4 regions of the Paenibacillus sabinae T27 genome follow, and region 3 is predicted to be linked to each of the others. Evidence: riboswitches for the same ligand, from Rfam matches in the RefSeq annotation. Region 3 holds a riboswitch; each other region holds the start of a gene.
The links. Region 3 has a riboswitch for cobalamin ahead of PSAB_RS01930 (anaerobic ribonucleoside triphosphate reductase). Riboswitches for the same ligand answer to the same signal wherever they lie in the genome.
Positions count from the first base shown of each region.

Region 1: another riboswitch for cobalamin. It lies ahead of cobT (nicotinate-nucleotide--dimethylbenzimidazole phosphoribosyltransferase); the one in region 3 lies ahead of PSAB_RS01930 (anaerobic ribonucleoside triphosphate reductase).
Region 2: another riboswitch for cobalamin. It lies ahead of PSAB_RS24445 (S-layer homology domain-containing protein); the one in region 3 lies ahead of PSAB_RS01930 (anaerobic ribonucleoside triphosphate reductase).
Region 4: another riboswitch for cobalamin. It lies ahead of metE (5-methyltetrahydropteroyltriglutamate--homocysteine S-methyltransferase); the one in region 3 lies ahead of PSAB_RS01930 (anaerobic ribonucleoside triphosphate reductase).

Region 1 covers NZ_CP004078.1:1,971,479-1,976,713, forward strand. Annotated here, with positions in the region: gene PSAB_RS09015 (SRPBCC family protein) at 1-412, shown strand, start outside; gene PSAB_RS24545 (histidine phosphatase family protein) at 556-1,110, shown strand; cobalamin riboswitch at 1,141-1,346, shown strand; gene cobT (nicotinate-nucleotide--dimethylbenzimidazole phosphoribosyltransferase) at 1,479-2,573, shown strand; gene cobJ (precorrin-3B C(17)-methyltransferase) at 2,699-4,399, shown strand; gene PSAB_RS09035 (sirohydrochlorin chelatase) at 4,420-5,235, shown strand, end outside.
Region 2 covers NZ_CP004078.1:1,038,026-1,043,260, forward strand. Annotated here, with positions in the region: gene PSAB_RS04655 (GAP1-N2 domain-containing protein) at 1-2,007, shown strand, start outside; cobalamin riboswitch at 2,100-2,294, shown strand; gene PSAB_RS24445 (S-layer homology domain-containing protein) at 2,468-5,235, shown strand, end outside.
Region 3 covers NZ_CP004078.1:411,265-416,499, reverse strand. Annotated here, with positions in the region: gene PSAB_RS01945 (glycosyltransferase family 2 protein) at 1-509, shown strand, start outside; tRNA gene PSAB_RS01940 (tRNA-Thr) at 645-716, opposite strand; gene PSAB_RS01935 (MTH1187 family thiamine-binding protein) at 974-1,282, opposite strand; cobalamin riboswitch at 1,609-1,840, shown strand; gene PSAB_RS01930 (anaerobic ribonucleoside triphosphate reductase) at 2,046-4,031, shown strand; gene nrdG (anaerobic ribonucleoside-triphosphate reductase activating protein) at 4,028-4,546, shown strand; gene PSAB_RS25655 (hypothetical protein) at 4,640-4,801, shown strand.
Region 4 covers NZ_CP004078.1:3,664,099-3,669,333, forward strand. Annotated here, with positions in the region: gene PSAB_RS25155 (DUF1540 domain-containing protein) at 69-227, shown strand; gene metE (5-methyltetrahydropteroyltriglutamate--homocysteine S-methyltransferase) at 337-2,637, opposite strand; cobalamin riboswitch at 2,778-2,981, opposite strand; gene PSAB_RS16920 (undecaprenyl-diphosphate phosphatase) at 3,086-3,949, opposite strand; gene PSAB_RS16925 (serine/threonine protein kinase) at 4,163-4,993, shown strand; gene PSAB_RS16930 (hypothetical protein) at 5,092-5,235, opposite strand, start outside.

The sequences.
Region 1 (5,235 bases), 1.6 Mb from region 3:
CTCACGTGAGTTCGATGCGCCACAGGAGCTGGTATATAAAGCCTGGACAACCCCCGATCTGTTAGCCCGCTGGTGGGGACCGAAGGGCTTCACCAATACGTTTCACGAGTTTGACTTCAGGCCGGGAGGCGAGTGGCGGTTCGTCATGCACGGGCCGACTGGCGCGGACTATCCCAATCATAGTGTCTTCATCGAGATCGTGCCGCTGGAGCGGATTGTATTCAATCATTTGTCCGGCCCGGAATTTCAGGTGACGGCCACCTTTGAGGATCTGGATGACCGTACAAGAGTCACATTCCGCCAGCTGTTTAAGCATACTGCGGAGTTCGAGCAAGCCAAGACGTACTGCGTAGAAGGCAATGAGCAGAACTTCGACCGGCTGAGCGAGCTGCTGTCCGGTTTGACCGCCTAGCCCTGAATAGATTTTGCCATGAGCAGCCTAGCTCATCCCGGTAGGCTGCTTTTCTATCTCGTGTGTCAGATGGAAATCGAATTTACTACATACTGCAGCAAATTAGCTTAACATTACAGATTTAGAAAAGGACGAGATGAAGAATGCCTCTTTATCTGATTCGCCATGGCGAGACCGATTGGAATAAGCAGGGGAGAATACAAGGGATACAGGATATCGGTCTGAATGAACGCGGGATCGGCCAGATTCAGGAAGCTTCCAGACGGCTCAGAGAACGGATGAATGTTCATGCCGTTATTTCAAGCCCTTTGCGAAGAGCCCGTGAGTCAGCCCATATTCTGGCATCTGTCTATGGACTCTCTATCAAGGTTGACAGCCGGTTCGCGGAACGCAGCTTCGGTGAGCTGGAAGGCAAGGCGCTGGAGGAAATCAGGACTGTATTCCAAATAGCCAATCCTGAGCTGATCCATTCTCCGATCTATGGGGTTGAAGCTGTGGAATCGATGCAAAGGCGGGTTTGCGAAGGAATTGGCAGCCTTGAGGTTCCGGAGGAAAGAAATGTACTGCTTGTAACCCATGGCAGCATTATTCGGATGATTACCGGACAAACAGAAATCGTAGACAATGGTACTATAGTCGAACTCACGGATAATCTGGAAAGCAGACTTATAGACTTCTTTTTAAATCTCAAGTTATAATAGCCGTACTATAATCATATCTTGTCAACAACATCATATGGAGAAAAAGGTGGAACGCCGAGGCGTTTCTTAAAAGGGAAGAACGGTGAAAATCCGTCGCGGTCCCGCCACTGTAAATGGAGAGCGAGCTTTGAGCCACTGTGTCAAACGGGAAGGCTTAAGCAACTTGGTCATCATGATCTCGTATTTGCGTCTGATCCATAAGTCAGGAGACCTGCCTTTTTCAACAGCACGACTGACCTACGAGGATAGGGAGGGGGAGCACGCTTGTATTAGCGATTAACGGCACTTCTGCGCTCTTTTTGTGTAGGAAGTGCTTTTTTATTTCTCAAATTCTTGTTACATAGGTCTCTATAAAAGAGAGGATTGTGATTTTCTTGGGAAAATTATTGCAGGTGCTAAATGAGATTGAACGGCTCAATATTGTATCAATGCATCAAATGAGAAAGCGCGTCAACAACCTGACCAAACCTTTGGGGAGTCTCGGCCGCCTGGAGGAGATCGCTATAAGGCTTGCCGGTATTACGGGCAGTGTGCAGCCCAGTGTGGGAAACAAAGCGATTATCGTGATGTGCGGCGATCACGGGGTCGTTCAGGAAGGCGTCAGCGCCTATCCGCAGGAAGTTACGGGGCTGATGATGGCAAATTTTATTCGCCAAAGCGCCGCCGTTAATGTGCTCGCGCACCAAGCGGGGGCGGAGGTTCACGTTGTCGATATCGGGACGGTGCTGACAGACCTGCCGGAAGGTGTAATTCAGCGGAAAGTCCGCCCGGGAACGGCCAATATGGCCAAAGGACCGGCAATGACCAAGGAAGAAGCGGTTGCTGCAATCCATGTCGGGATTGATATGGCTTCTGAGCTTGCTGATAAAGGAATCGAAGTGATCGGTTTAGGGGAAATGGGCATCGGCAACACGACTCCAAGCAGCGCCATGACGGCAGTATTTACGAACCATCCGGTGGAACGGATCACCGGAAGAGGGACCGGCATTAACGATGAAGCATTGGCCGCCAAAGCAAAGGTGATCGAACGGGCGATAGAGGTCAATCGGCCAAATCCCGGTGACGCCGTCGATGTGCTCGCCAAAGTAGGGGGGCTCGAAATCGCCGGGCTGGCAGGCGTGATATTGGGAGCGGCGGCCCGCAAGGTTCCGGTGGTCATTGACGGGGTGATTACAGGCGCCGCGGCGCTTGCTGCCTTCCGGATCGAACCCCGCTGCCGGGATTATTTATTCGCTTCCCATTTATCCGTTGAACCGGCGCACCGTATCGTGCTGGATGAGCTTGGGCTGAAGCCTTTGCTGCATCTGGACATGCGCCTTGGAGAAGGGACAGGAGCAGCGCTGGCCCTGCCTGTAATCGAATCGGCCCTCCAATTGGTTTCGAAGATGGCCACATTTGAAGATCTCGGTATCCCGAGTCCGGCCCCCGAAGAAGATGAATTCGGCCTCGCGGTTCAATGATCCGGGTCCGGATGCAGCAGGGTTAAACCGATCCGGGGAAGGTGAGTCGATGAAACTGGCTTCCTCTAAGGAAAGCTTGGCGTTACGGGAAAGGTTAGTTGTTTCATATAGAGGAGGCAGCACGAATGGAAAAGAAGAGAGGCAAACTGCTGGTGATCGGGTTTGGTCCGGGCGCTTTTGAACATATTACGGATCGTGCCCGCAGGGCAATCGAGGAAAGCGAAGTCATTATTGGCTACAACACTTATGTAGATTTGATCCGGGGCCTTCTGACCACACAGGAGATCGTAAGAACCGGCATGACGGAAGAAGTAAGCCGCGCTCAGGAAGCAGTACGGCAGGCTTATATGGGAAGGACGGTTGCGGTTATTTCCAGCGGCGACGCCGGTGTATACGGAATGGCCGGGCTCATCTATGAAGTGCTGATGGAAAAGAAATGGAATGCCGAGGAGGGAGTTGAAGTAGAGGTTATTCCCGGAATATCCTCGATCAACTCCTGTGCAGCGCTCCTTGGGGCGCCAATTATGCATGACGCCTGTACGATCAGCCTAAGCGATCATTTAACCCCCTGGGACACCATCGCCAAACGCGTGGAAGCGGCGGCCGCGGCGGACTTTGTAATCGCTCTGTATAATCCGAGAAGCGGAAAGCGCACCCGGCAGATCGCTGAGACTCAGCGGATTTTGCTGGGGCACCGTTCTCCGGACACGCCGGTGGGCCTGGTGAAGAGCGCTTACCGGGACCGGCAGCAGGTCGTGCTTACCACACTCGCAGACATGCTGGAGCATGAAATAGGGATGCTTACGACAGTTATTATCGGTAATTCCTCGACGGTGGTATATGACGGCCTAATGATTACGCCAAGAGGCTACCAGCGGAAATATACGCTGAACTCGGAAGAGCAGAGACTAAGACCCAGCGAGCGTCTGCAAGTGGCAGCGGAGCCGTGGTCTCTGAGTGCGAAGGAACAGGCCGGAGCGAGCGGGGAAGCCAAGTCTGCCGAGCGTGATTTCCCGGGACCAGTCTCTTTAAGCAGCGTGAGTTCGTCCAGCCCGCTGGAAGCAGCGATGGAGGCGCTGCAAATTCTCGAGGCCAAAGGCATCGTCACCGGGGGGTACGCGGGTTCCGTCCCGTCTGCCACCTCGAACCCGTCCGCCCCATCTGCCGCCGGAAATCCGAACGCCCTTTTTGAGGTGGGAGTGGCGCCGGGCATCGCGAACAAGAAGTTCACCACGCGTCAAATGGCGCTGCTTGCGGAAATCGCAGGTGAACAGGGGGAAATGGAGTATACCCCGCATCACCAAATCATTCTTCGTATCCCCGGGGGTGATCCAGAAAGGATCGTCGCGGAACTGAAATCGGCGAAGCTGCTCGTCTTCCCGGTTGGCGATGTTGCGCAGATTAAAGCCTGCGACTTCTGCAATTTGGAGAAAGACGGGTCCATCCCCGTCGCGGAAGAACTGAACCGCGTCATCGGCGGTTTGAAGACGCCCAAGGAATTGAAAATCGGCTTTAACGGCTGCGGTATGGCCTGCTACGGGGCTGTGCTGGAGGATATCGGCATTGTATACCGCAAAGGGGCATATGACCTGTTCCTTGGCGGCAAGACGATCGGACGGAACGCCCATCCGGCGCAGCCAGCAGCCGAAGGAATTGAGGCGGACCAAATTGTAGATACGGTGGAACGGATTTTCCGGGAATATACCGATAAGGCTTTTCCGGGGGAAAGATTTCATAAGTTTTTTAAACGTGTAGGGACGGTTGCTGGGTTCAGACATCAGGAACAAAGTGCAGTTACTTTGGCAGATGCGGTCTGCGGCGATTAACGATCATGAGGAGGAAGAAGATGGACGCGATATTATTGGTGGGGCATGGAAGCCGTGACCCCGAAGGGAACGAGGAGCTGCTGCAGTTTGCCGATAAGGTTCGCCAGGCAGCGCCCCAGTATAAGATAGAGACCTGCTTTTTGGAGTTTGTGCAGCCGGATATTGCCCGGGGAATAGCCAATTGCGTTGAGCAGGGAGCCGCTCGGGTTGTCGTGATTCCGATCATGCTGTTCGCGGCGGGCCATGCCAAAATTCATATCCCTTTTGAGATCGATCGGGCCAAGAAGCTGTATCCGGCCGTGGAATTTGTCTATGGGCGTCCGATTGGTGTGCATCAAAAGGTGATGGAGATCCTCACTTCCCGTATGGCGTCAGCCGGATTTAAGACCGGCATCCCGGTGCTGCCTATAGAACAAGGGCTGCGTGAACCGGATACGGCTGTTCTGCTGATTGGCCGGGGGAGCAGCGACGGCGATGCCAACGGCGATTTTTTTAAGATGACCCGCCTTCTGTGGGAGCAGCTTCCGGTCAAATGGGTGGAAAACTGCTTTATTGGCGTTACGGAGCCTACTTTTGAGGATGGCCTGGAAAGAGTCTTACGGCTTGGCGCGAAAAAAATCTTCGTCCTTCCTTACTTCCTGTTTACAGGAATTTTGATTAAGCGCATTGAGGAAATGACAGCGGAATTTGCCGCACTGCACCCGGATATCACAGTTGAGCTTGCAGGGTATTTCGGTTTCCATCCGAAACTGGTTGAGGCGCTGCTCGACCGGGTTGCCGAAGCGGTAGAAGGGCAAGCCTATATGAACTGTGATATGTGCCAATACCGGTTGGCG
Region 2 (5,235 bases), 630 kb from region 3:
GAGTCGAAAATCCGGCTGAACGACCTGTTTCTGGAGCGCTTCGACCGCGAATTCGACGCCGTCCGGCAGAAGGCGATACCGGAGACGGCCGTTCTGGAGAGCTTCCGGGATTATTTTTCGCTGAAGGGCCATAATTACCGGACGCGGATCGTCGATTACTTTATTAACGGGATGCTGAACGCGCAAAATGCCGGCCGCACGGATTCTCTGGAGGAAGCGTTTGGCGTAGTTGAGAGCGGCGGGGAGCTGGCTGCCGCCTTTTTCCGCAAGCTGCTGACGACCCCGGTCTTTGCGCGTCTTCTGTTCCAGCCCTATGTGGAATCCCGGCTGGCGTCGGCCGCGAACGCCGCGGGGCTGCTGGAGTGGATAGGGCATTGGGACCGGTTCATGCCTGAAGCGCTGCGTCAACCGGCTGTCCATGACGCGCTGCTCGATTATTTGCCGGAGAAGCTGGAGCGGGAGCGTGATCCGGTGGGAGCCGTGGCGGCGATCCATAGCCGCATTGAACAAGCAGAGAAGGACCGCCGCCGGAGAGCAGGCATCCGCCCCGAAGCGCTGGCGCTCCAGAAGGAGCTGGCCGCCGCGGCCGACCGGTATTTGCTGGAGCGGCTGTCGATTGAAGATATTACGCAGGAGCAGCTGCTGGAGCTGTCATTTGTCCGCTACGCCCTCGATATGGGCGAATGGGACCCGCCGCTTGACCTGCACAGCAGGCGGAAGGCGAATGTACTGCGCACGGCGTACCGCTGGTTCGGGGAGGAGAACCCGGACGAGCATATTTTTGACGGCCTGTCTCCGCAGGAACTGGACGATGTGCAGCTTCTGGGACGACGCTGGATGAAAGAGAGCCCCGGAGCCGAGCCTTTTGCCCGCCTGCCGCTGGCCTTCTACCACAGCAGCGCCCGCGAGGGAGGGCCGCTCGAGTATGATGCGCTGCTGGAGCATGTCCGGAGGAAGGAGGAAGGCGGCAAGGAAGCGGTCTACCGTTTTCTGGCCTGGTCGCAGGACAATCCGCTGTTCACCATTTCCTCAAGGAAGCTCCAGCCGGGCTACCGGCGGGCGATTTTAAAGTATTTCGCCAGCCATGACCGTGAAGCGTTCAAGAGCCGCGAATTCCGAAAAACATATATGGCCCCGGCGGGACCCGCGCTGCAAAACGTATATGGAGAGGCCCGGGGGCAAGCGGCCTCGCCGCTGGCCAAGTGGGTGCGCCGCCGCCGGTTTCAGCTGATGATCTTCGGCGCGGCCGTTATCGTTCTGCTGGTTGCAGGCGCCCTTGCGGCCCGCCTATTGAAGGGCGGCGGAGACGAAGCGACTCCGGCCGCCTCGCCGCAGCCTTCGCCGACGCAGTCTGCGGCTGGCGCGGGCTATCTCGAAGCCGCCGCCTATCTTGAGCGCGGCGGGGGCGGAGGCTCGCTGCTGTTCGCCTTCGCCTCCCCGGACGCCTGCCGCGAGTTTAATCCGGCGGAGATTGAGGTGGATGCCGGTACCGGCCAGGCTGAAGTGTATAAAGTGGACAGCCTGGTCCATGACTGCGGGCTGCCGGGATCGGCAAGCCCTTCGAATGCCGGTGGAGCAGCGGGTTCCGCCGGCGCTGCCGGTTCGGGAGCGGCGGCCTCCGGTGGGGGAACAGCTGGAAACGCCGGCAGCGGCCAAGGCCAGGCGGACACGGTGTCCGCCGATGAGAGCAAGGCCGCCGGGGATTCGCTCTCGGCCTCGGCCGGCCCATCGGCAGCTACCGGCGGGACCGTTCCTGCAAGCTCGCCGTCGCCGCCTGGAGAGCCAGCCGCCGGGTCAAGCATTGCGGACTCCCCGGCACCGGGTTCATCCGGCGGGAGCGGAGGATCTTCCGCTGTCGCACCTAACCAGGTGAAGGTAACGCTCGTTTCCGCCCCTAAGCTGACGGCCGGCAGCACGGTGAAAGCCGAAGACTATACGCTGGTCCTTATGGAAGCTCCGCAGGCGGCTCCATCCCCTTCGGCAAGCGCGAGTTCTCCGGCGGAATAGCGGAGAATTTACGCGTTCAATTTCATGGCTTAATGGCTTTTCATGTATGGACAACCCTTGTGATAACCGATATGATAAAGATTGTCAAAATTTAATATAGTCTTAAAAAAGGTGCAGGCCGATTACAAGCCTGCTTAAAAGGGAAGCCGGTTGGAATCCGGCGCGGTCCCGCCACTGTATATGCGGAGCGCTCCTCTGAAACAAGCCACTGTTCAAGGCGAACGGGAAGGCCGGAGGGGAGGCGATGAGGCATAAGCCAGGAGACCTGCCTTTTTTCAGTCAAGGTTCAGTGTCCTTCGGGGGGTGAGGGCATCTGGCATTTACGCGCGGCCGATGCCGGGAGTGGCTTATACAGCATGGATTCCCGGCTCGTTTTTCCGAAAGACCGTCCCTCCGGGGCGGTCTTTTTTTATGGTTTCGGAAGACTCCCATAATACTCAAGAGAGAAAGAGGTTGAAGAATGAAGAGCAGGATTTCTTCCAGAATTCTGGCGCTGGGAATGGCATTATTGATGATTTTTTCCTTGCTGGGCGTGTCCTTTGCACCGGCGGGGCATGCGCTTGCCGAGGCAGCGGATTCCCAGGGGGCGGGGACTGCAGATACCGGAGCAGCAGCGGGTGCGGCCGTGGCCCAGTCGATCGGCGTAACCGATGCCGTGTATTCCGCGGCAGAGTCCATTTTGAAGCAGGGGGTAGTCTCGGAATGGCAGGCGATCGGCTTGGCTCAAGCCGGTTACAAAGTGCCGGATTCCTACACTGCCGCACTTAAACAAAAGGTAGAAAAGGAGAAAGGAGTCTTTTCCGCCGTTACCGACTATGCCAGATACGCTTTGGCGGCTAAAGCGGTCGGAGAAGATCCTGCAAATATTGCAGGTTATAATCTGATCGAGCCGATCTACAGCAGCAGCGGCATCACCGGACAAAGTCTAAACAACGCTGTCTATGGCTTGATCGCGCTGGATTCCGGCAGCTATACGGTGCCGTCCGATGCGAATTGGACCCGCGACAAGCTGGTTCAGCACATTCTTTCCAGTCAAAACGGTGACGGAGGCTTTGCCCTTACCGGCGGAGGTCTGAGCGAGCCCGACCTTACGGGAATGGCTCTGGTTGCCCTGGCCCCTTACAAGAGTGATCCGGCTGTTGCGACAGCCGGGCAAAGAGCGGTGCAGTGGCTGTCCGCTCAGCAGAATACGGCTCACGGAGGCTATGGAGAGAGCAGCGAGAGCGTCTCGCAGGCCATTATCGGCCTGACCGCGTACGGTATCAATCCGGCCGGCGCAGACTTCACCAAGAACGGCAGCAATCTGATCAGCCGTCTGATGAGCTTCCGTACGGCAGATGGGGCCTTTACCCACCTGTTGTCCGGCGGCGGCGACGCTTTTGCCACGGAGCAGGCACTGCAGGCGCTGACCGCCTACAACCTGTTCACGGCCGGCGGCGACAGCAATCTGTATAATTTTATCGCGAACCCTCCGGCGGCACACCCGCTTGTCCGGGTGTCCGTAGCGATCGAGGGGCCAACGGCATCCTTGGGCGAGGGCAGCGTGTACGGAAGCAGCGCACTGGATGCGCTGAACAAGCTGGCGGATACCAAAGGGATTGCGGTTGTCAGCAAAATGACCGCGTATGGCGCGTATATCAGCGAAATAGCTGGCGTCAAGGAGAAAAAGTATGGTGGCTATGACGGCTGGATGTACATCGTTCAGCGCGGCGGCCAGTGGGTCAGCGGTTATACCGCGATTAATGACTTTGCGCTTCAGGACGGAGACCGGCTCTATGTCTATTATGGAGACTACGGTGTCACACAGCTGGTGGATTCCGTAACGCTATCGCCGGTTACGCCGAAAGAAGGCAAAGCTCTTGAAGTAACGGTTCATAAAAAATCCTGGGACTTTAACGGAAATCCCATCATCGCGGCGGCTTCCGGAGTTACCGTCTCCATCGGCGGCAAAACAGCCGCTACGAACGATCAGGGAGTCGCCTCGTTCGGAACGGATCTGACGCCTGGAACGCAGGCGCTCCAAATTACCGGCTACCAGGACAATGCCGCGCCGACAGTCGTGCGTTACACCGGGACGGTTACGGTTCTGCCGAAGGAAGTGCCGGTGTCTTTGGCAGTAGAAGGACCACAGGGAACGATTATGGAAGGCTCCATAAACGGGTCAGTAGCGCTTGAGGCTCTTCAAAGACTGGCCGATGCGACTCATACCGCGCTCGATATCACGCAATCTTCATTTGGAAGCTTTATCAGCGGTATCGGCGGAATCACCGGCGACATGAACAACTGGTGGTCATTTGTCGTTCAACGCGGGGGCGAATGGATTTATCCGAGCGTCGGATTAGGCGACTTTGAGCTTCAGGCTTCGGATAAGGTGCTGGTCTATTATGGAGGCTACTCCACCCAGGTTGTCCACTCTGTGGAGCTGTCACCTTCGCAGCTGCAGCCGGGGCAGGCTTTTACGGTTAAAGTCAATCGGGTTCAATGGGTATGGAGTGAAAAAACCTTCAGCTCCGAACCTGATATTTCATTGGCTGCCGGTGTGAAAGTAAGCATCGGAGGACAGACGGCGATAACGAATGACCAGGGCGTCGCTTCCTTCGGCGGCCTGTCCGCCGGCAGCTATACAATCGAAGTGACCGGTTATCAGGCGGGCGCAGCGCCAAGCGTGGTGCGGTATAAACAGCCGGCAGCCATTGCCGCCCCTCCGGCGGTTTCCAGGGCAACTCTTTCCGTTGTCGGCGACAGCGTAAAAGGAACGATTCTGCCAAGCACCTCCTTTGCTTTAAGCGCCGGGGACAGTCCTTACAGTCTTCTTGTCCGCGCACTGGGCGGCAAAGTAGAATCGCGGCCAATTTCGGGAAGCGAATATGTCTATTCGATCGACGGTCTGGCCGAATTTGACCGGGGCGGTGAGAGCGGATGGAAATATTTTGTCAATGGAAACGAACCGCCGTTCGGCGCGGATAAGTATGTGCTGAAGGACGGAGACGATGTGCTGTGGAAGTATGTGACCTCTGTGACGGAAACATCTTCCGGCGGCCCTTCGGGTACAAAAGATCCGGCAGCTTCGGGTGTGTCGATCACTTCCGCCAATACTCTGCCGCTGAATCAGGTTGGCGCGACAACAGCGGTCAGCGGCACGCCGATGACTTCTGAGAAGTCCGCCGAGCTCGCCAAGACACTGACGGCGAACAGTGTATCCTTTGCGCAGCTGGCTACATCGGCGGG
Region 3 (5,235 bases):
CCGTCAAGTTAAATCCTATGAATCACGAAGAAATAAAGGTCTGGCTATTATTTTATTGCTGCATATTACACCCTTCCGTGATGATGCGCCGAAGTTCAGTAAATCGTCTTCATATTCGTTATGATCATAACTATCCCCACGCCGAAGATTACGAACTGTGGAATCGGCTTTCCACATGCGCGCAATTAGCAAATATCCCTCATAATTTAATGTATTATCGACTTCATGGGGGACAAGTGTCCAATACGCACCGAGCCATACAAGATGATTCGGCACGGAGAATCCGTCAGAGACAACTTTCTGGGCTGGGCATCCAATTATCGGATGAGGAATACGCACAATTGGTTAAATTGGCTGAGTTCCGGGTGAATGCTGAAAATTATGAGGAGTATCAAGCAGCAGTAGGTTTTGCTAATTGGCTAATTGAGCGAAATAGACAATCCCGTGTGTTCAACGAAGAACTTTTAACAATGGCTCTATCCAGATGTATATCGAGAGTTCCATACTAAAAAAACCGCTAGGCGAATGGTGTACCCCAAATCAATTGGAGTTTTGACCATACAGTGGAAGAGCTTCTCTCCAATAGCTAAAAAAAGGCGCAGTCCCGAAATCCCGGAACCTGCGCCATTCTTGTCTTTATAGGATGCTGGTGAAGGGAATTGAACCCCCGGCCTACGCATTACGAGTGCGTTGCTCTACCCCTGAGCTACACCAGCATGTTGTAAATTTTCCGTCACAACAGAAACTATTATACCTTGTTTGGCGAAAAAATCAACTCTTTTTCCGCCCCGGATTGGTAAGGATTCAGCTCCCTGCGAAAGAGAATGCCCTGACCCAACCTGTGGGGAGCGCAGGTCGGCGCTGCATACGTTCGATTGGAGCCAACCGGCGGGCGCCAGCCATTGGCCGCCTCCCTGCGGCACGGTGGGCCGCAGGGCCGCAATCATGCCGGGCCCTGGCGCCCCGCCCGCTCTTATTCTCCGTGCAGCTTCCGCTCTACCGACTCCAGCTTCTGCTTGCTGCTGGCCGCTTTGTCACGGCGGTCGTCGATTTTGAGCGCAGTGGACACGCGCTGGGCACCGGCCGCGAACGGCGTCTCGTGCAGAACCTCGACGGCCGCCAGAATGCGCGGCAGCGGGCCTTCAATAATGGTTCCCATAGATGTAAGCTCAAAGGTAATGCCCTCAACGCTCTCCAGTGCGCGCTGCATCCCGGCGACGTAGCTGCTGAGACTGGTGCTGCCGGTCCCGATCGGAATTACGGTAATTTCGGCGATAGCCATTTGAATAGCCTCCCTCTCCATACTGAACTTTTGGAAACATCCCTGCCATCTTTCCTATATTGTAGCAACTGGGGAGCCGGGCTACAAATCATTCTCTCTCATTCATCAGTGGCCGGAGAGCATGCGAGATTGGTTGAGGCAAAATCGAAGGCAAATCCGGACACTAACGAGCCCGGTATGCCCACCTTTTCCACCCCCTAAGCGGCAGGTTTGTGGATGAATTTGTGGATTACCTGTGGACCGTTTGTGGATGTTCTGTGGATATCAAAAAATCAAAAAATATGTTTACAGATACAATATATTGGGTTATCTTAAATAAATCACAACAAAATATAGTAGAATCAGGTGCTTGACTCTCTGACGGAGAGTTCGAGCTTAATAGGGAAGCGCGGTGCGAATCCGCTGCGGTCCCGCCACTGTAACCGGATGCCCCTCCTCAGGCGAGGACGAGGGCGGCATCTTCCGGCATAGGGCCACTGAGAGCGCAAGGCAGCTCTTCGGGAAGGCGCCGGAAGAACAGACGGAAGCCAGGAGACCTGCCTGTTTCTTAGAGACACCATTCATACCAGCGCCTGCGAGGAACAGGAGAGGTGTCCGCTATGTATTTTTAGATGACCGGGCTTTGTTCAATCGGGCCGGGCTTGCATAGTGGCATTTTCTGCGTTCTTTGGCGGGAAATGCCTTTTTGGAATGCAGGAAAGGTACCCGAAGGCAAGACAACCAAAGTTTAAGACAGGGACGTTACGGAGAGGAGAACTGCACAATGACGCTGCTGGAGAAACGGCAAACAAGCGGGCAAAGCGCAAACGAAGTTCTGTTGGAGGAAGTTATCGGTCTGGGGCGCGATATTATCGACAGCCGGGACATGGATCTGCTGAGGGAGAATGCCAATCTTAACGGGGAAAGCTTCTCCGGCAAGATGAGCAAATTCGGCAGCGAGTATTCCAAGTGGTATGCCCGCAGCTTTACGATGCCGCCACAGCTTGTGCAGGCGATCAAGGAAAACGTCGTCTACGTGCACGATCTGGACCAATACGCCATCGGAACGACGAACTGCATTTTCATCCCGTTTGACAAGCTGCTCCGGCAGGGCTTCAACACCGGCAACGGCAGCGTGCGGCCTCCGAACTCCATTATGACGGCTATGGCGCTTACGGCGATTATTTTTCAATCCCAGCAAAACGCTCAATACGGCGGCGTATCCGGAAGCAAGCTCGACCACGATCTCGCCCCTTATGTGGCCAAATCCTTCGCCAAGCAGTTCCGCAAGGGCCTGGATTATTTTGAAGAAGGACAAGCAAGCGAGGATCTCGGGGAAATCACCATGAGCCGGACCGATCTGAAGGAACGGTACCCGAAGGCCTTCCGCTACGCGCTGAAGGAGACCGAGAGCGAAACGCTCCAAGCCTCCGAGAGTCTTATACATAACCTGAACACGATGTCTTCCAGAGCGGGCGGACAAATTCCGTTTACCAGCATCAATTACGGCACCTGCACCTCGCCCGAGGGACAGCTTGTTATCGATTCCCTGCTGACGGCGACGATGAATGGACTGGGCAGCGGAGAAACGCCGGTGTTCCCGATTCAGATCTTCAAATGTAAAAAAGGCGTGAACCAGCAGCCGGGCGATCCTAACTACGAGCTGTTCCTGAAGGCTGCGGAATGCTCGGCGCGGCGGCTGTACCCGAATTTCGCGAATCTGGACGCCCCGCTGAATCTGGCGTACTACGACCCGGCGAACCCGGATACCGAATTCGCAACCATGGGCTGCCGCACCCGGGTGCTCGGCGACCGCTTCGGACGCAATTACTGCTCCGGCAAAGGCAATCTGTCATTCAATACGCTCAACCTTGTCCGGCTTGGCGTCCAGCACGGGATCGTTACGGGTCTGCGGCAAGCGGCGGATGAGGGAGGCTTCTATCATGATCTCGATCATTATATGGAAATTGCCCTGGAGGGTCTTCTTCACCGCTTCCGCATCCAGGCGGCGCAAAAGGCCAAAGCGTCCGACTTCATGATGCGCGAGGGCGTATGGGAAGGCGGGGAACTGCTGGAACCCGAGGAGCAAGTGAGTGAGCTGCTGAAGCACGGCAGCCTGTCCATCGGCTTCATCGGGATAGCCGAATGCATGAAGGCGATGTACGGCAAGCATCACGCCGAGGATGCCGAGGTGTACGACAAGGCGCTGGCCATCGTCCGGCATATGCGCGAGTTCTGCGACCGCAAAAGCGAAGAGCTCGACCTGAACATCACCCTGTTCGCCACTCCAGCGGAAGGGCTGTCCGGCAAATTCACCAAGATCGACCGCAAGGAGCTTGGCGAAATCGAAGGCGTTACCGACCGCGAGTATTATACGAACTCGTTCCACGTTCCGGTCTACTACCCGACGGGCGCGGCGAACAAGATCAAGCTCGAAGCCGCGTTCCACGAATACTGCAACGCCGGTGCGATCTCCTACGTCGAGCTGGATGGCAATGCGCGCAGCAATACGACGGCTTTTGTCCAAATCATCCGTTACGCCCTGGAGCAAAATATCAGCTATTTCAGCATCAACCATCCCGTGGACCGCTGCTCCGGCTGCGGCTATGAGGGCGTCATCGGCTCGAACTGCCCTTCCTGCGGCGCACATGAAGAGAAAGTGCATATCCGCCGCCTGCGCCGGGTCACAGGCTACCTGACCGGAGACTACCAGACCCGCTTCAACGCGGCCAAGCAGGCCGAGGTTAGGGACCGGGTCAAGCATCTATGAATATATGCGGCTACTACCCGGAATCCATTAACGAAGGCGAAGGGCTGCGGGCCGCCGTCTTCATCAGCGGCTGCCGCCACCGCTGCCCGGGCTGCTTCAATCCCGAAACCTGGAATTTCGGGTATGGCGAGCCCTTCACCCCTTCGCGGCGGCGGCAGATCATCGGCGACATGGCGGCCAATCCGCTGCTGAGCGGTCTGACGCTGGCGGGGGGCGATCCTTTTTTCTCCGCGGAGGAAGCTGCGGAGTTCATTGGCGAGGTGCGCGGAACACTGCCGGATTTCCCGGTGTGGATCTATACCGGCTACACTTTCGAAGAGCTGGCGGCGATGCCGGGATCGCCCGAATGGAAGCTGCTGTCTCTGTGCCAGGTGCTGATTGACGGGCGCTTCGAGGAAGCCCTGAAGGACACGACCCTTCGCTTCCGCGGCAGCTCCAACCAGCGGATTATCGATATTCAGGCCAGCCTTGCAGGCGGCGCGGAGCCCGTGCTGTGGCAGCCGGTTCTGCTGTAGCCTGGGCGGGGAGCGGCGTGGCGAGCCGAAAACTCCCGGCGGGTTGGTGTTAGCCCGCAAGGCTGTAAGCCGGCCCTCGGGAGCGGCCATGCGATGCGAGAACTCGCGGCGGGTTGGCAGCGGAAGTTGAACCGGGACAGGCAAATGGGCCAAGGGGCTAAACGGGCCGGAGCCCTGTATAGACCGGAAGCTCTTGATGGCAAGGGCCTGCGTTGGGGCCAGTTTGCGAATGAGGCGACCTACCAATCTTCTTAGCTGAACTGATAGTGCCGTCAATTAAACCCGAGAATGCTGCTTGGACCCTACTTCTTGCTTCGACCCTTCTATAGCGGATATGCGGGAATTTCTCCCGTTTATTTTTATCATATAAGTATCTTTGAGTTATTAAGACGGAAATTCTCCAGCTTATTTGTCCGTTTTCTCCCCATTTGGGCTCAAACGGCAAATTATGAGGGAGGATTTCCCGTTAAACTTAGTGCAATGCTCGTTCAAGGGCTTATAAACGGGAGAAATTCCGGTTTATAGGTCCGGACCGGGCCTAACTATGCGCTTAAATATATCAATTTTTGATATTGAAAATTATATATACACACTGCGGTTATCCATAGTAAGGCCGCATTCATACTTACTTATGTCCCTTATTTATTCATGCCCTTTAATCTTCATCCCATAAAAATTTTATGCAGTGA
Region 4 (5,235 bases), 2.0 Mb from region 3:
GCAATCCGGGAATGTGCGGGTATCTAACCAATAAGAACTCTTATTTTCATACAGGGAGGTAAATGCTCATGGCCAAAGATGTGCTGTGCGAAGTGAACACCTGTAGCCACTGGGAAAATGAAAACAAGTGCAACGCCGATTCGATTTTCGTCGCTTTTAACAAGGTGAAGGAAGCGACCCGCGCCGAAGAAACGGATTGTCAGACATTTGAGAAGAAAACAGAGTAACAGGCTGCTCTCTGCTGTTCCTGTCTTTAGGATTTTAAAAAGCTATTGAAAAAGAAAACACCGGGAGACGATTCCCGGTGTTTTCCTGCTTTATTTTATCCCTTACTAGTTACGGCTGGACCGCCCGCGCCTTCTTTCTGGCATTGTCCGCGGCTGCTACCATATTTCGCAGCGATGCCTCTGTCTCGCTCCAGCCCCGCGTCTTCAGCCCGCAGTCCGGATTGATCCAGAACTGCTCCGGATGCAGCACCCGCAGCGCCCGCTCGATGCCGGTCTCCATTTCCTCTACGGACGGAACGCGCGGACTATGGATGTCATATACGCCAAGACCGATGCCCTTGTCATAATCCATTTGCTCAAAGCTCGCAATCAGCTCGCCATGGCTGCGCGACGTCTCGATGGAAATCACGTCCGCATCCATATCGGAGATGGAATCGATCATATCCCCAAATTCGCAATAGCACATATGCGTATGAATTTGCGTCGTATCGCGAACGAGGCTTGTGGAAATACGGAACGCTCTGACAGCCCATTCCAGATATTGCCTGCGATCCTGTTCCTTGAGCGGGAGTCCTTCGCGCACCGCCGGCTCGTCTACCTGGATCATTTCCACGCCGGCGCTTTCCAGGGCCAGTATCTCCTGCCGCAGCGCAAGCGCAATCTGATTGGCCACCTGCTCCCGGCTCAGATCGTCGCGGACGAACGACCAATTCAGAATCGTGACCGGACCGGTGAGCATACCCTTGACCGGAAGCTTCGTCAAAGATTGCGCATAGACGCTTTCCTTGACGGTCATCGGCTCGGTGAAAGCGACGTCGGCATAAATGACCGGCGGCTTGACGCAGCGGGAGCCATAGGACTGCACCCAGCCGTTCCGGGTGAACAGGAAGCCGTCCAGCTTCTCGCCGAAGAACTCCACCATATCGGTGCGTTCGAACTCGCCATGCACCAGAACGTCCAGACCGATCTTCTCTTGAAGCGTGATGGAGTCCGCGATCTGCCGGCGGATAAATTCATCATAGCGTTCCGGGCTCAGCTCGCCCTTGCGCCATTTCAGCCGCGCCTGCCGGACCTCCGGCGTCTGCGGAAAGCTCCCGATCGTCGTTGTCGGCAGCAGCGGCAGCCGCCACTTGTCCTGCTGGCGCTTGGCCCGCTCGGCGTAGACCGTGTTCCTCCGGTCCGTCAGCTCCTCCAGACCGCGTTCAAGCTCCGCCACATCCACGCGGTTTCGCTCCGGCAGCTTGCGGAAAGCATCCAGCGCTGCCTTCGCCCCGGCCCACTGCGCACCGGCCGCTTCCCTGCCTTCAAGTAGCGCCAGCTTCAGTAGCCCAAGCTCTGCCAGCTTCTCGTCGGCGAAGGCCAGCGCATTCCGCACCTCCGGCTTCAGCCGATCCTCGCCCTGCACCGTCACGGGCACATGCAGCAGGCTGCATGACGGCTGCAGAATCAGCTTGCCTTCCGGCACAAGCCGCTCCAGCCTTTCCGCCAGAGCCAGCTTCTCCTCCGGATCGCAGCGCCAAATGCCTCGCCCGTCAATCACACCGGCTCCCAGCGTCTTGTCCTCCGGCCAGCCCAGACGCTCGATTGCTTCGAGATTGGCTTCGCCGCCGTGCACAAAATCAAGACCAAGCCCCTGCACCGGCAGCTTCAGCAGGGCTTCAAGCGGCTGCACCGACTCAAAGTATGTCTGCAGCATGATGCGAAGACCCGGAACCGCGGCATGAAGGGCGCCGTAAATATGGCCCAGCAGTTCAATATCCTCTTCCTGAAGTCCGGTTACGACAGCCGGCTCGTCGATTTGGACCCATGCCGCGCCCTCCTGCTCCAGTTCCTGCAGCAGCTGGACATAGACCGGCAGGAACCGCTCCGCCACGCTGCGGATTTCCGAGAGGGCAAACCCTTTGGAAAGCTTCAGGAACGTATATAATCCGATGACGACAGGCTTGCCGTCAATGCCCGCCTGCGATTTGGCGAACCGGTATGCGGCCAGCGGTTTGTTCTCGGTCAGCACAGGCTGAATATCGCCGATCTCCGGCACAATATAATGATAGTTCGTATTGAACCATTTCGTCATTTCGCATGCCGCCGCCCGGGAATTCCCGCGGGCCATGGCAAAATACAGATCCAGCCCGTCAGGCCCGCCTTCATACCGATAGCGCGGAGGCACAATGCCGAACATGACCGCCGTATCCAGCACATGATCGTAATATGTGAAATCTCCAACGGGTATCAGGTCGATGCCTGCTTCCTGCTGCTTGCGCAGATTGCTGAGCTGAAACTGATCCATTTCCGTCCGAAGCTGCTCCTCATTGATCTTTCCCGCCCAGTAGGCTTCCAGCGCTTTTTTCCATTCCCGGTTGGCTCCGATTCTCGGATATCCGAGATTGCTTGTTATGGCATTCCTTGTCATCTCTTTCGTTCCTCCTCTATGTTCTGAACCTGCAAAATCCCACTAAAAAAGGCGTCCTTCACCCCGGAAGCGCAGGGGGAAAGACGCCTACGTATTTCATTACGTTTGCGATCTTACACCTCCCTATCTCCCGTAGGTACAGCAGTGCGTCGAAACAGGCAGGTCTCCTGGCTGAGGCGTCATCGTCGTCAGCGGCCTTCCCGTCAAGCCCGGGCTGACAGTGGCATAAATGCTGATAGACTCTTCCGTTACAGTGGCGGGACCGCGTCGGCTTTGCACCGAGCTTCCCTTTTAAGCCTCCGGCCTATTTCGGTCCGGTAAGCACCTGTTTCCGTTATTTAAGGTGAATGGTTGCTTGAATATTGAGTACACCATTTATGTTACGGCAAGACTTTGCGGCCCGCAATAGAAGATGGAGGCTCCAGTTATAGCAATACCTGATAACCGGTTAAAAGAAAATAATATAGACGATCGCGGCCAGTACGATTCGGTAGATGGCGAACGGCAGCAATTTGATCCGGTTGATCAGCTTCAGGAAGAACCGCATCGACAGCAGCGCGAACACGAAGGCGCTGATAAATCCGGCAATAAAGAACGGCAGCGCGTCCAGCGTAAAATACTGCCAGTTCTTGAGCAGAGAGATGAAGCTTGCGCCCGCCATGATCGGAACCGCCATAATAAAGGTGAAATCGGCAGCGGCGCGGTGGCTCATGCCCAGAAGGACGCCTCCCGAAATCGTCGAACCGGAACGCGAGAAGCCAGGCCACAGCGAGAAGCACTGAATCAGACCGACTGTAAGCGCCTGCCCGTATGTAATCTGATCAACGGTCTGCACCTTCACACGCTTTGGTGCGAACAAATCCGCGCAGATCATAAATATGGCACCAATCACAAGACCGATCAGCACGGTTGACGTCGAGAAGAGGTACTCATCAATGTAATCCTCGAACAGCATGCCGGCAACACCCGCAGGGAGCAGCCCCGCCAATACCTGTCCTAGCTTTAGACGGCCTGATCCGGGATTTGGGGACGGTTGGCCGTCCGGAACAGGCTCAAGCGCTCCCCGGCTGAAGCGTTTCAGTCCGAGCAGATCGATGAAACGATTTCGGAAGATCACGACGACCGCAAGGATCGAGCCGAGCTGAATGACGACTTTGAACGTATTGGCCGTGTATTTTCCGAGAAACTCCTGGGATTTCAGCCACATATCGTCGACAATAATCATGTGGCCGGTAGAGGACACCGGAGCAAATTCGGTCAGGCCTTCCACCAGACCCAGAATAACGGCTTTGAGAATTGCAAGTAGATCCAAGCTTTCGCCTCCTTAAAAAATGATTTAAAGTTTTATTATTAGTAGCTTAAACATTGCCCGCAGTTTCTGAAACTTGCAAGCCCCATTTCCAGTAAAGAATACCTAACGTCCGCATTTCACCTCATCCTTCAGACTTGAAGTACACTCGGGGAAATGTGCAATAATGAACATAAAGATCACATTATTACGGAAGTAACGTTGGGAGGATATTCATTGTTTGCACGCCTGCGCGCTTTTTTGTCCGCCTGGAGGGATTATCCCCGGGAAGAGGGAGATTGGATCGGTAAGCGGTACAAAGTATTGTCCCGGATTGGAACAGGGAGCTACGGACTGGCATACCGCTGCCTGGACACGGAGGAGAACCGCCAGGTCGCCCTCAAACAGGCAAAGCCGAGCAAACGGGATGTCGGAAAGAAAATGCTTATGCGGGAGCGGGATATTTTGCAGCAGCTGCAGCATCCCTGTATCCCCGCCTTCCGGGATTTTTTTGAGGAACAAGGCTCGGCGTGGCTGGTTACCGACTATATTGAAGGATTTACGCTGGAGCAGCTGATTTTCGAGCAGGGGGTACTGTTCGGAGAAAAAGACACGCTGCGCTTTGCCTTGCAATTGATGGAGCGGGTGAAGCATGTCCATGAGCGGGGCTTTGTCCACCTCGATCTTCGCATTCCGAATGTCATTCTCCGGGGAGAGGAACTATATTTAATCGACTTCGGGCTGGCCCGCCGGATAGGACATGACGGTCCGGTAGACGACAGCGAGCATGGGCTGGATCAGGACGGGCTGCCTAGGAGGATGCCTGCGGTCATCGCCTCCGATTTGCACGATATCGGGCATCTTATGCTCTTCATGCTGTATTCCGGTTACACACCGGTACCGGGAGGCGAAGAACGCAGCTGGTCGGATGAGCTGGAGCTTTCGGCGGATATGCGCCAAATCCTGCTAAGACTTCTGGAGGGAGAAAATCCATATAAGGATTCCGGGGAATTCATCCGGGAATTAGAGCAGGCTTTGTCAGCGTCTGCCCCGGGTTCGGATTCATAATCTAGATGCTCTCCCTCCAAAGCAGAAACGGCTTGCGCCGCCTCATATAGGGCGGCGCAAGCCGTTGACGCAATGCATCTTTTACAACAGTCCGGCGATTAGCTGGAGCTTCCGTACCGGTTCTTGTAGTAGCCGTGCCCGCGTCCGCTGCCGTAGCTGTGTCTGCTGCTTGAGGATCTTCCGTATTGCGGCCGTTTGTGATAGCCGCCGGATGATCCTCTGTGTCTTTCATATTTTGAGTG